Regions from separate parts of the Streptomyces sp. NPDC005820 genome, predicted to be linked through region 2. Evidence: riboswitches for the same ligand, from Rfam matches in the RefSeq annotation. Region 2 holds a riboswitch; the other holds the start of a gene.
What was found. Region 2 has a riboswitch for cyclic di-AMP ahead of ABZ464_RS21635 (LysM peptidoglycan-binding domain-containing M23 family metallopeptidase). Riboswitches for the same ligand answer to the same signal wherever they lie in the genome.

Region 1: another riboswitch for cyclic di-AMP. It lies ahead of ABZ464_RS03020 (transglycosylase family protein); the one in region 2 lies ahead of ABZ464_RS21635 (LysM peptidoglycan-binding domain-containing M23 family metallopeptidase).

Annotation. Positions count from the first base shown of each region.
Region 1 is NZ_JBEXXE010000002.1:151,255-156,667, reverse strand. It holds gene ABZ464_RS03030 (cytochrome P450) at 1-799, shown strand, start outside; gene ABZ464_RS03025 (transglycosylase family protein) at 994-2,010, shown strand; cyclic di-AMP (ydaO/yuaA leader) riboswitch at 2,216-2,385, shown strand; gene ABZ464_RS03020 (transglycosylase family protein) at 2,389-3,099, shown strand; gene eno (phosphopyruvate hydratase) at 3,432-4,730, shown strand; gene ABZ464_RS03010 (septum formation initiator family protein) at 4,856-5,332, shown strand; gene ABZ464_RS03005 (DUF501 domain-containing protein) at 5,359-5,413, shown strand, end outside.
Region 2 is NZ_JBEXXE010000017.1:5,180-10,592, reverse strand. It holds gene ABZ464_RS21645 (SGNH/GDSL hydrolase family protein) at 1-221, opposite strand, end outside; gene ABZ464_RS21640 (DUF6250 domain-containing protein) at 348-1,052, opposite strand; gene ABZ464_RS21635 (LysM peptidoglycan-binding domain-containing M23 family metallopeptidase) at 1,239-2,219, opposite strand; cyclic di-AMP (ydaO/yuaA leader) riboswitch at 2,224-2,382, opposite strand; gene ABZ464_RS21630 (alpha-galactosidase) at 2,687-4,792, opposite strand; gene ABZ464_RS21625 (tyrosine-protein phosphatase) at 5,013-5,413, shown strand, end outside.

The DNA.
Region 1 (5,413 bases), on a different contig from region 2:
GGACCAGGACGACTTCCGGGACTGGGCGGGCATGATGATCCGTCACGGCGGAGGCCCCCGGGGCGGTGTCGCGCGGTCCGTGAAGAAGATGCGCGGCTATCTGCTGGACCTCATCCACCGCAAGCGCGCGGAACTCCCCGAGCGGCCGGAGCCCGGCGAGGACCTCCTCTCCGGTCTCATCCGCGCCTCCGACCACGGCGAGCACCTCACCGAGAACGAGGCCGCCGCGATGGCCTTCATCCTGCTGTTCGCCGGCTTCGAGACGACGGTCAACCTCATCGGCAACGGCACCTACGCCCTCCTCACCCACCCCGAGCAGCGCGACCGGCTCCAGCGGTCCCTGTCCCGGGGCGAGCGCGGCCTCCTGGAGACCGGCGTCGAGGAACTCCTGCGCTACGACGGGCCGGTCGAACTGGCCACCTGGCGCTTCGCCACCGAACCCCTCGCCCTCGGCGGGCAGGACATCGCCCCCGGCGACCCCGTCCTCGTCGTCCTCGCCGCCGCCGACCGCGACCCCGCCCGCTTCACCGACCCCGACACCCTGGACCTCTCCCGCCGCGACAACCAGCACCTCGGGTACGGCCACGGCATCCACTACTGCCTCGGCGCCCCCCTCGCCCGGCTGGAGGGCCAGACCGCGCTCGCCACTCTCCTCACCCGGCTCCCCGACCTCCGACTCGGGGCGGACCCGGCCGACTTGAGATGGCGCGGCGGGCTCATCATGCGCGGACTGCGCACCCTGCCCGTGGAGTTCACCGCGGTGCGTGGCCGGCCGGTGGCACAGGGACAGCCGACCTGAGGTCAGCCGCAGGATGACCGCCCGGCGGAGCAAAGGTGACCGACCCTCAAGTCTGTGATCTTCACGTGATCTGCGCGGCATTAACTTGTGACAAGTGATCGTCTGCCGATACGTTCACTCGTCAGCGCGGCGTACCCGTGTGTGCTCGCACCGCCCGCCGTGCCGGTCATCGCTGTCCAGAGAAAGGCCCTCGCATGCTCTCCGGGAACGGTCGTCACCGTCGCCCCCGTCAGGCTCCGGCCCTCCTCGTCGCAGCCGGAGTGACCGGCTCCGCCATCGCCATCCCGCTCCTCGCCGCCAGCGGCGCGAGCGCGGCCGACGGCACGGTGTGGGACAAGGTGGCGCAGTGCGAGACCGACGGGTCCTGGAGCGCCAACGAGGGCAACGGCGAGTTCGGCGGCCTGAGCCTCTCCCAAGAGGACTGGGAGACGTACGGCGGCCTCGACTACGCCACCCGCCCCGATCTGGCCAGCCGCAACCAGCAGATAGCCGTGGCCCAGAAGCTGCTCGCCGCGGAGGACATCGGCGCCTGGGGCACCTGCGGGCTGACCTCCGGGCTCAGCAAGCTGAGCGGCGGGGCGGAGGATGTGGACACCGGAGTGGCGGGCGACGAGTCCGACTCGTCCGTGTCATCCGGATTGTCCGACCTGTCCAAGGGGTCGTCCGGCTCGGGTGGCTCCGGCAAGGGCGACGACTCCGGCGCGGATGCGTCCACTCCCTCGACCGATCCGTCCGCTTCGGCCTCCGAGTCCCCTTCGTCCGCTTCGTCCTCCAAGGCGAACGAGTCCGGCAAGTCCGACACTTCGGGCAAGGGGAAGGGTGACGCCGAGGGGTCCGACGGCTCGCCCACGACCATCCCGGAAGCGGACGACTCGGGCGAGTCGGACAATCCTGTCCAGGATGCCGGGACTTGGAGCCTGGTCGACACCGGCTCCCTCGGCTCCGGCCGCCATCGCGGCGCCACCGCCGACGAGACCACCGGGACCACCGGGACCACCGAGACCGCCGAGGGCGGCGCCTCGACCGCCACCTCCGGCCGGCACGCCGCGTCCACCTACACCGTCCAGGAGGGTGACTCGCTCATCAGCATCGCCGACTCCCTTGGTGTCGACGGTGGATGGCGCGCACTCTACGCCGAGAACAAGGACCGCATCGGCGCCGACCCGAGCGCCATCATGCCCGGTCAGACCCTCGACACGGGTGTCCAATAGGGGTGGAACGCCCCTGAAAGCGCCGGGAGTTCACGCCCCACTTCGCGCTGATTGTCCGGTTTGGTGAAAGTGTGGGATGAGTCTCAGAAGTCGTGATCGTCTTTGATATTCCCCGGATCGGCTGTCTACGGTCAGGACCGCTCGGCAATCCGGGCCCCGGCCGCCGCAACGCCGAATCCTGCCAGCGGCAGCCCGGGAACAGTCGTCGCGTCAAGCGCCGTAGGCAGGAGCGGGGGACCCAAGGTAAGTGCCGGGCCCGGCGGTTGACCGCCGGAACCGGCTCGGGGTGAAGCCGCGCACCACGAGGTGCGTGGCCGGGCAACTCAACCGGCCCGAACCCGACAGCTCACCTCGCAGGCGTCGGTGAGGGGATGAACCATGCTGTTTTCCGGCAAGGGCAAGCACCGTCGTCCGTCCAAAGCCACCCGCGTCGCCGCGCTCGCCGGCGTCACCGGTGTCGCCATCGCCGCCCCGCTGATGGCGGCCGGCAACGCCTCGGCCGCCACCGCCTCCGAGTGGGACGCCGTCGCCCAGTGCGAGTCGGGCGGCAACTGGTCCATCAACACCGGCAACGGCTACTACGGCGGCCTGCAGTTCTCCGCCTCCACCTGGGCCGCGTACGGCGGCACCGCCTACGCCGCGCGCGCCGACCTGGCCGGCAAGGAACAGCAGATCGCCATCGCCGAGAAGGTCCTCGCGGGCCAGGGCAAGGGCGCCTGGCCGGTCTGCGGCACCGGCCTGTCCAGCACCCCGTACGGCGGCAGCGCCGGCTCCGCCGGCACCGGCTCCTCGTCGAGCTCCAGCAGCTCCAGCAGCTCCAGCGGCTCCACCGCCACCCGCTCCACCGAGCAGCAGACCGCCTCCCGCTCCACCGAGCGCCCGGCCGCCTCCAAGACGGTCACCACCCCGACCGGCAAGAAGGTCAAGAAGGGCGACGGCGAGTACAAGGTCGTCAAGGGCGACTCCCTCAGCTCGATCGCCGAGAAGCACAAGGTCAAGGGCGGCTGGCAGAAGCTGTTCCAGCTGAACAAGGACATCGTCGAGGACGCGGACCTCATCTACCCGGGTCAGCAGCTGCACCTGAAGTGACATCCGCTTCCCAGCGGGGCCACAGGCCGCTCACATGGTGGCCCCGCACACTGAAAGCCTCGTGAGGGTCACCCCCCCCGTCCCCACGGGCTCCCCGCTCCGGTGCGCATTCCCCCGTACGCACCGGAGCGGGGTTTTCTTTGCCCAGGTGTTCGTCTCTGCGCCACCCGCTCTTTGTTCCGATGGGGAACAATGTGTACGGTCAGTTTGTCCACGGGACGGTCGGTCGGCTGCCGACGGCCCCGGGGCGGATAGGCTCTAGGCGCAAGGCCCAGCAAAGGCCGACAAGGCCCCTGTGCCCCGCACAACCAGCGTCACATCCCAAGAAGGAGATGCTCGTGCCGTCCATCGACGTCGTCGTAGCCCGGGAAATCCTGGACTCCCGAGGCAACCCCACGGTCGAGGTCGAGGTCGGCCTCGACGACGGCAGCACGGGTCGTGCCGCCGTTCCGTCCGGCGCCTCCACCGGTGCCTTCGAGGCCATCGAGCTCCGCGACGGCGACCCCAACCGCTACCACGGCAAGGGTGTCGAGAAGGCCGTCCTCGCCGTCATCGAGCAGATCGGCCCGGAGCTCGTCGGCTACGACGCCACCGAGCAGCGCCTGATCGACCAGGCCATGTTCGACCTGGACGCCACCGACAACAAGGGCTCCCTCGGCGCCAACGCCATCCTCGGCGTCTCCCTCGCCGTCGCCCACGCCGCGTCCGAGGCCAGCGACCTGCCGCTCTTCCGCTACCTGGGCGGCCCCAACGCGCACCTGCTGCCGGTGCCGATGATGAACATCCTGAACGGCGGCTCGCACGCCGACTCCAACGTGGACATCCAGGAGTTCATGATCGCCCCGATCGGCGCGGAGTCCTTCTCCGAGGCCCTGCGCTGGGGCACCGAGGTCTACCACACCCTCAAGAAGGTCCTGAAGACCAAGGGCCTGTCGACCGGCCTCGGCGACGAGGGTGGCTTCGCCCCCAACCTCGACTCCAACCGCGCCGCCCTCGACCTCATCCTCGAGGCGATCAAGGAAGCCGGTTACCTCCCGGGCGAGCAGATCGCCCTCGCGCTCGACGTCGCCGCCTCCGAGTTCTACAAGGACGGAAAGTACCTCTTCGAGGGCAAGGAGCGCTCCGCCGCCGAGATGACGGAGTACTACGAGGAGCTCGTCGCGGCCTACCCGCTCGTCTCCATCGAGGACCCGCTGTTCGAGGACGACTGGGCCGGCTGGAAGGTCATCACCGACCGCCTCGGCGACAAGGTGCAGCTCGTCGGCGACGACCTGTTCGTCACCAACCCCGAGCGCCTCGCCCGCGGCATCGAGGAGGGCACCGCCAACGCCCTGCTGGTCAAGGTGAACCAGATCGGCTCGCTCACCGAGACCCTGGACGCCGTCGAGCTCGCCCAGCGCAACGGCTTCAAGTGCATGATGTCCCACCGCTCCGGCGAGACCGAGGACGTCACCATCGCCGACCTGGCCGTCGCCACCAACTGCGGCCAGATCAAGACCGGCGCCCCGGCCCGCTCCGAGCGCGTCGCCAAGTACAACCAGCTGCTGCGCATCGAGGAGATCCTCGACGACGCCGCGGTGTACGCCGGCCGCTCCGCCTTCCCGCGGTTCCGCGAGGTCTCCAAGGGCTGACCCCGCCCGGGTCGACCGACAGCCAGTCGTACGTACGTCCCCGTACTCGGTCCCGTACCGTGTGCGGGGACGTACGCGCGTGTGAGACGTACGCGCGTGTGGGTGAAAGGGGAGGCGCGAAGCCGATGGCCGTGAAGGACCGGGACCGTTTCTCCACCGCGACCAGACTGCGGCTGCTCGGCGAGCAGACCGCGGCCCGCGTCTACCGCTCCCAGACCAAGCGCCAGGCCCGCCGCTCCCGCCTCACCGGCCGAGCCGCGCTGCTCGCGCTGGTCCTGTGCACCCTGATCGTGGCCCTCGCCTACCCGATGCGGCAGTACGTCTCACAGCGCGCGGACATCGCCGATCTGGAGCGGGAGAAGGCCGAGGCCACCCGGCGGGTGGAACAACTGCGCGATCTCAAGGCACGCTGGCAGGACGACGCGTACGCCGAGCAGCAGATCCGGGAGCGGCTGCACTATGTGATGCCGGGGGAGACCGGCTTCATCGTGATCGACCCCGACGCGGTCAAGAAGGCCCGCGCCGACCTCGGGGCGGCCGACCGCCCCTGGTACTCGAACGTCTGGGACGGGGTCGACAAGTCCGACGCCTCCGACCAGTGAACCGACAGAGAGACAGTCCCCGAAGCATGGAAACGCCCCCGCCGACCACCCCGCGCACCGAGCCCACCGACGCCGACGTCG
Region 2 (5,413 bases):
TCCGGCGCGAGCTCGACGGCCCGCGGCAGCTGGTCCTCCATGATCTGGTCGAGCAGTTTCCCGCGCACCGCCAGGTTGGTGTACTCGAAGTCGCCCTCGGGGCGCCGGTCCGCGAGGAGTACCGCGAACCGGTCGGCCCAGCCGACGAACGCCCCGTCGGGGCCGGGGTCGCCGACGCCCTCGGTGAAGCTGTCCCCCACCGACACGTACGACCCGATCACTGATCTGCTGTCACTCTTCGAATCGTCTGCCACAGCGGTTCATGATTCCCCTTCGAATGTGACCTACGCGACCGTAGGAAGGGGTTGACGGGCGGTGAGATAAGCCACTCCTAAAGAATTTGCCAATCAGGGAATAAGGGACCACACCCGGAAGCCGCCGATGCGGAAATGGCTCCAGGTGGTACGGAAGGCGAAGTGCCCCCGGACGTACGGCTCCGGGTCCGTGTAGTCGAAGACGAGTCGCCCGTTGTTCCACCAGCGCACGGTGGAGCCGTCGGACACGATCCGGACGTGGTGCGGCTCGTTCGCCACGAGCAGCGGCTCGGTGTAGTCGTACACGAGCGGCCGTACGCCCGCCTCGCCGACGTAACGGCGCAGCCGGGTGGTGGTGTTGGTGTTGGCGCCGTAGCCGACGTAGTACGTCTTCAGGTAGTCGTACTCGGCGAGGGCGCCGCCGCGCGGGGTGGCGAAGAGGTCGTCCGGGGAGCGGACGTCGACGGCGTTCCAGAAGTTGTTGAGGTCGGAGACACGGTCGTTGACACCGCCCGCGGAGACGGGTGTGGCGATGTATTCGAGGACGTACGGCCCGTCGAGCGGCCGCTTGAACCAGAGGGTCGCCCCGGCGGGCACATCGACCTCCAGGACCCCGCACGAGGCCGTGACGGTCCCGCCCCGCTCCAGTTCCACGGCCCACTGCCCGAGTCCGTGGCGGAAGTCGTCGCGGGCGATCAGCCGGCGGCGGGACGGAGCCGCCACCGCGGTCCCCGGCGCCAGGGCCGCCAGTGCGGCTCCGGTGGCAAGTGCTCCGAACGCTCTACGCGTGGTCGTCATGCCGACTCTCCCCAGAAAGCGCTTTCTCTCCATGGGGATCACTGTGTCCCCACCCCGCCCCCGCTGTCGATGGGGCGAAAAGGCATCAACACGCACGGCGAAGGCCGGACCCGTGGTTCGGGTCCGGCCTTCGCCGTGCGTGTCAGGCATGTCGGGCGCGCTCGGCGGCCGCCGCGTCGGAGGGGGTCAGCCGACGGCGAGGCCGTGGGAGCGGAGGTAGGCGACCGGGTCCACGTCGGAGCCGTAGTTCGGCGTGGTGCGGATCTCGAAGTGCAGGTGCGGGCCCGTCACATTGCCGGTGGCGCCGGAGAGGCCGATCTGCTGGCCCGCGGTCACGGTCTGGCCGGCCGAGACCGAGAGCTGCGACAGGTGGGCGTACTGGGCGTAGTAGCCGTCGTTGAGCTTGATGACGACCTGGTTGCCGTACGCGCCGCCCCAGCCGGCGGAGACGACCGTGCCCGCGGCTATGGCCTTGAGGGAGGTACCGGTCGGGACGACGAAGTCGACGCCCGTGTGGTAGCCGCTGGACCACATGCTGCCGGCCACCTTGTAGCCGGTGCCGACGGTCGCGCCGGACACCGGGAGGGTGTAGCCGCCGGCGGTGCTGGTGGCGCTCTCGGCTGCCTGGGTGGCCTCGTTCGAGGAGGACGAGGACGACGAGGAGCCCTTCGAGTCGGAGGACTTCGCCGACGAGGACGAGGCCGACGACTTCGACGAGGAAGAAGAAGACGAAGAAGAACCGGATGAACCGGACGACGACTCGACGCTCGCGGCCTTCTTGCCGAGGGACAGCTTGAGACCCGGGTGGATCAGCGAGGGGTTGCTGCCGACGGCCTCGCGGTTGTCCGCGTACAGCTTCTGCCAGCCGCCGGCCACATGCTGCTCGTCGGCGATCTTGGCGAGGTAGTCGCCCGCCCGCACGGTGTAGGTCTTCGCGCTCGATGCGGCGGACTTCCGCGACACCGGAGCGGCCTGTACGGCGTTTTCCGCGACCGATCCCGAAACGGCCTGGGCGGCCGGCCGGGAAACGGACTGCGGGGTGGCCGCATGGGCGCCGGCGGCCCCCATGAGCGGGAGGGCGAGTGCGACCCCGCCGGTTCCGGCGACGGCGATGGAACGGGTGAAGCGCTGGGTCTTCGGGCGGCGGTGCTTACCCTTCGCGGGCATGGCGAATTCCTCTCCGGCGCCTGCGAGGTGAGCTGTCGGGTGCGGACTGGAGATGCCCGGCCGCGACGGGTCGCGGCTTTACCCCAAGCCTGTTCCGGAGACCGGAGCAGGCGGTTCTGCCTGTGGGTCCCCCGCTCCTGCCGTGCACGGGTGAGTGTGCGGATTCCGGGCGGCGGCAGGATTCGGCGTCCGTCCGGATTGGTCTGGAACGTAAGCGACCAAGACGCACAGGAACAAGCAGTGGTTGCCCTGTTCACGCCTTTCTCTTGATCCGCTGTGCGAATTCCCGGTGACGCTCCGTGCAACCAGCACGGGGAAATTCGGCTAACGCCCTTGAAAAGCGCTTTGATTACGTGAACATGACGGGCGACGCAGGGTCACGGATATGACCCTGCTCACGTAATACCCCTCCAGGATCCCTTATTCCAGAGCGAGTTGGAACGAAGGATTCAATTCGGACAGAACCCTCAGATGCGACGCAGGCGGATAACCGTCGCATCGAGGTCACCGCGCAGCCCGGTCCGCAGCCCGTGGTGCAACAGCACCGCACCTCGGTGGACTTCGCCCGTTTCGCGGCATTCGTACGACGCTGTCGGGTCGAGGCCGCGCAGGCGCAGCGCCGGGACCGGCTCCCCGTAGCGCTGGGCCTGGAGCCAGGCGAGGACGACGGTCTCGTCGCCGCGGACGTACTGGACGGCACTCAGTCCACCCGCCGGGGGACGCAGCCGGTACTGGTCGCCGCGCTGGACGAGGGGCCGGATCTCCTTGTAGAGGTCGACCCAGCGACGGGCCTCGGCGAGCTCCTCCTCGGTCCACTCGGAGAGGTCCCCGCCGACGCCGAGCACCCCGGCCATGGCGCTGACGAACCGGAACCGCAGCGAGCTGACCCGGCCGTTGAGCTGGGTGTTGGGGCTGTCGGTGACCCAGGCGGCCATCACCCGCGCGGGGTGGATCTGGCTGAAGCCGTGCTGGATGTCGAGCCGGTCGAGCGGGTCGGTGTTGTCGGAGGTCCACACCTGGTCGGTGCGGGCGAGGATGCCGAGGTCGATCCGTCCGCCGCCGCCCGAGCAGGACTCGAAGGCCACGCCCGGGTGGGCCGCCCGCAGCCGGTCCAGGAGCCGGTACAGGGCGCGGACGTGGTCCACCCACAGGCGCTGCGGGTAGGGGTCGTCGGGCCAGCCGGCGTCGGTGAAGCAGCGGTTGAAGTCCCACTTGACGTAGTCGATGGGGGCGCTGGACAGCAGGCCGTCGAGCCGCTCCCAGAGGTACTCCTGGACGTCCTCGCGCGCCAGGTTCAACATGAGCTGATTGCGGAACTCCGTCCGCTTTCGTCCTGGTTGGAACTGGACCCAGTCGGGGTGTGCCCGGTACAGATCGCTGTCCGGGTTGACCATCTCGGGCTCGACCCAGATGCCGAACTGCATGTCGAGCGCGTGCACGTAGTCGGCGAGGGTCTTCAGGCCGTTCGGGAAGCGGTCCGGGTTGGGCCACCAGTCGCCGAGGCCGGCGTGGTCGCCGGTGCGGGCGCCGAACCAGCCGTCGTCCACGACGAACAGCTCGACGCCGATCGCCGCGGCCCGCCGGGCGAGGGTGGCCTGCTGCTCCTCGGAGATGTCGAAGAAGGTGGCCTCCCAGGAGTTGAACAGCACCGGCCGGTCCCGCTCGGCGTCCGGGATCACATGGGCGCGCTGGTACGCGTGCCAGGCCCGGCTGGCCCCGCCGAAGCCCGCGTCGCTCCACAGACCGGCGAACAGGGGCGTGGTGAGGGACTCCCCCGCCGCCAGCCGCAGCAGGCCGGAGTCGTCGTGTCCCGCGCCGCCGGTGATCTGCACGCGCGCGTCGGGGAGTTGGGCGACGGCGATGCGCCAGGAGCCGGACCAGCCGAGGGCGCAGCCGTAGACCTCGCCGCGCTCCTCCGTCGCGTCGGTGTCGAGGGCGACCCAGGGCAGGTACTGGTGGCCGGTGTGGCCGCGCCGGCTGCCGATGATCTTCTCGCCGTAGGTCAGCGGGGCCCGGACCAGCCGGGACTCGGCCGCCCAGCGGCCGTGCAGATGCGACAGCCGCCAGTCGTCGCGCTCGGGCAGGGTCCAGGTCGCGGAGTCGGCGCGCAGCAGCTCCAGCGGCTCCTCGCCCTCGTTGAGCAGGGTCGTCCGGCGCTCCACGACGTCGCCGCGCATCCGGTAGTGCAGGGTGATCACCAGGGCGCCGTCCCGGAAGTTCAGCAGCAGCTCGGCGCCCGGGTCGTCGGCGTCCTGGATCTCGTACGACTCGAAGGTCCACTCGGTGCCGCGGCGCCCGGTGCCGGTGCGCACGGACAGGGCGGGGCGGACGAAGCGGGGGCCGCCCTCCACCGGGTACTCCTCACGCCCGTCCAGCGCGGCCTCGAAGGACGCGCGGCCCTGGAAGGGAACGGCCGCCAGGGCCTCGGCGTCGGCGAGCTCGATCCTCGGGCCCCAGTGCAGATGCACCAGTTCGTCGGCCTCGGTGAGATGGAGGGCATAGCTGCTCGCAGGCCCCGAAAGGAGCCAGGTACGGCCGCCCGCGGCGATCTCGGGCTTCACGGTCTCGGGCATCAAACCCCCACTGATTCGAACAGGTGCGATCAAGCCCCAACATCATCAGCTGCGCGCGCCCTGCCCGGCAACGCCTGTGGACAAACCGCTCACCTGGGGAGATGAAGGATTCGTCCGCCTGTGGACAACCCGTTGCCCGGGGAATCCATGTCGTATGGTCGAATCGGTCCCGTCGGTCACCCGAGCCGCACCGACGGAGCCCGACCGGGAGGGAGCCCCCGTGACGCAGCAGATCCCGTCGACCGAGCCCGAGCTGGCAGGTGTCCGCAACTTCCGTGACGTGGGCGGTCTGCCGACCGCCGACGGACGGCGGCTGCGGCACGGCGTGCTGTTCCGCAGCGGCCATCTCGCGCACGCGACCGACGCGGACGCCGCGTTCCTGTCCTCCCTCGGCCTGCACACGGTCTTCGACTTCCGCAACGCGGCGGACCAGAAGCTGGAGGGCCCGGACGTCGACCTGCCCGGGGTGCGCAATGTGAACCTGCCGCTCTCCGACCCAGCGGACGGCGCGGAGTTCTGGAAGATGGTCCGCGACGGCGACATCGAGCAGTTGCGCGTCCTCCTCGGCGAGGGCAAGGCCGCCGGCCGGATGATCGCCTCGTACCGCACGATCATCAAGGG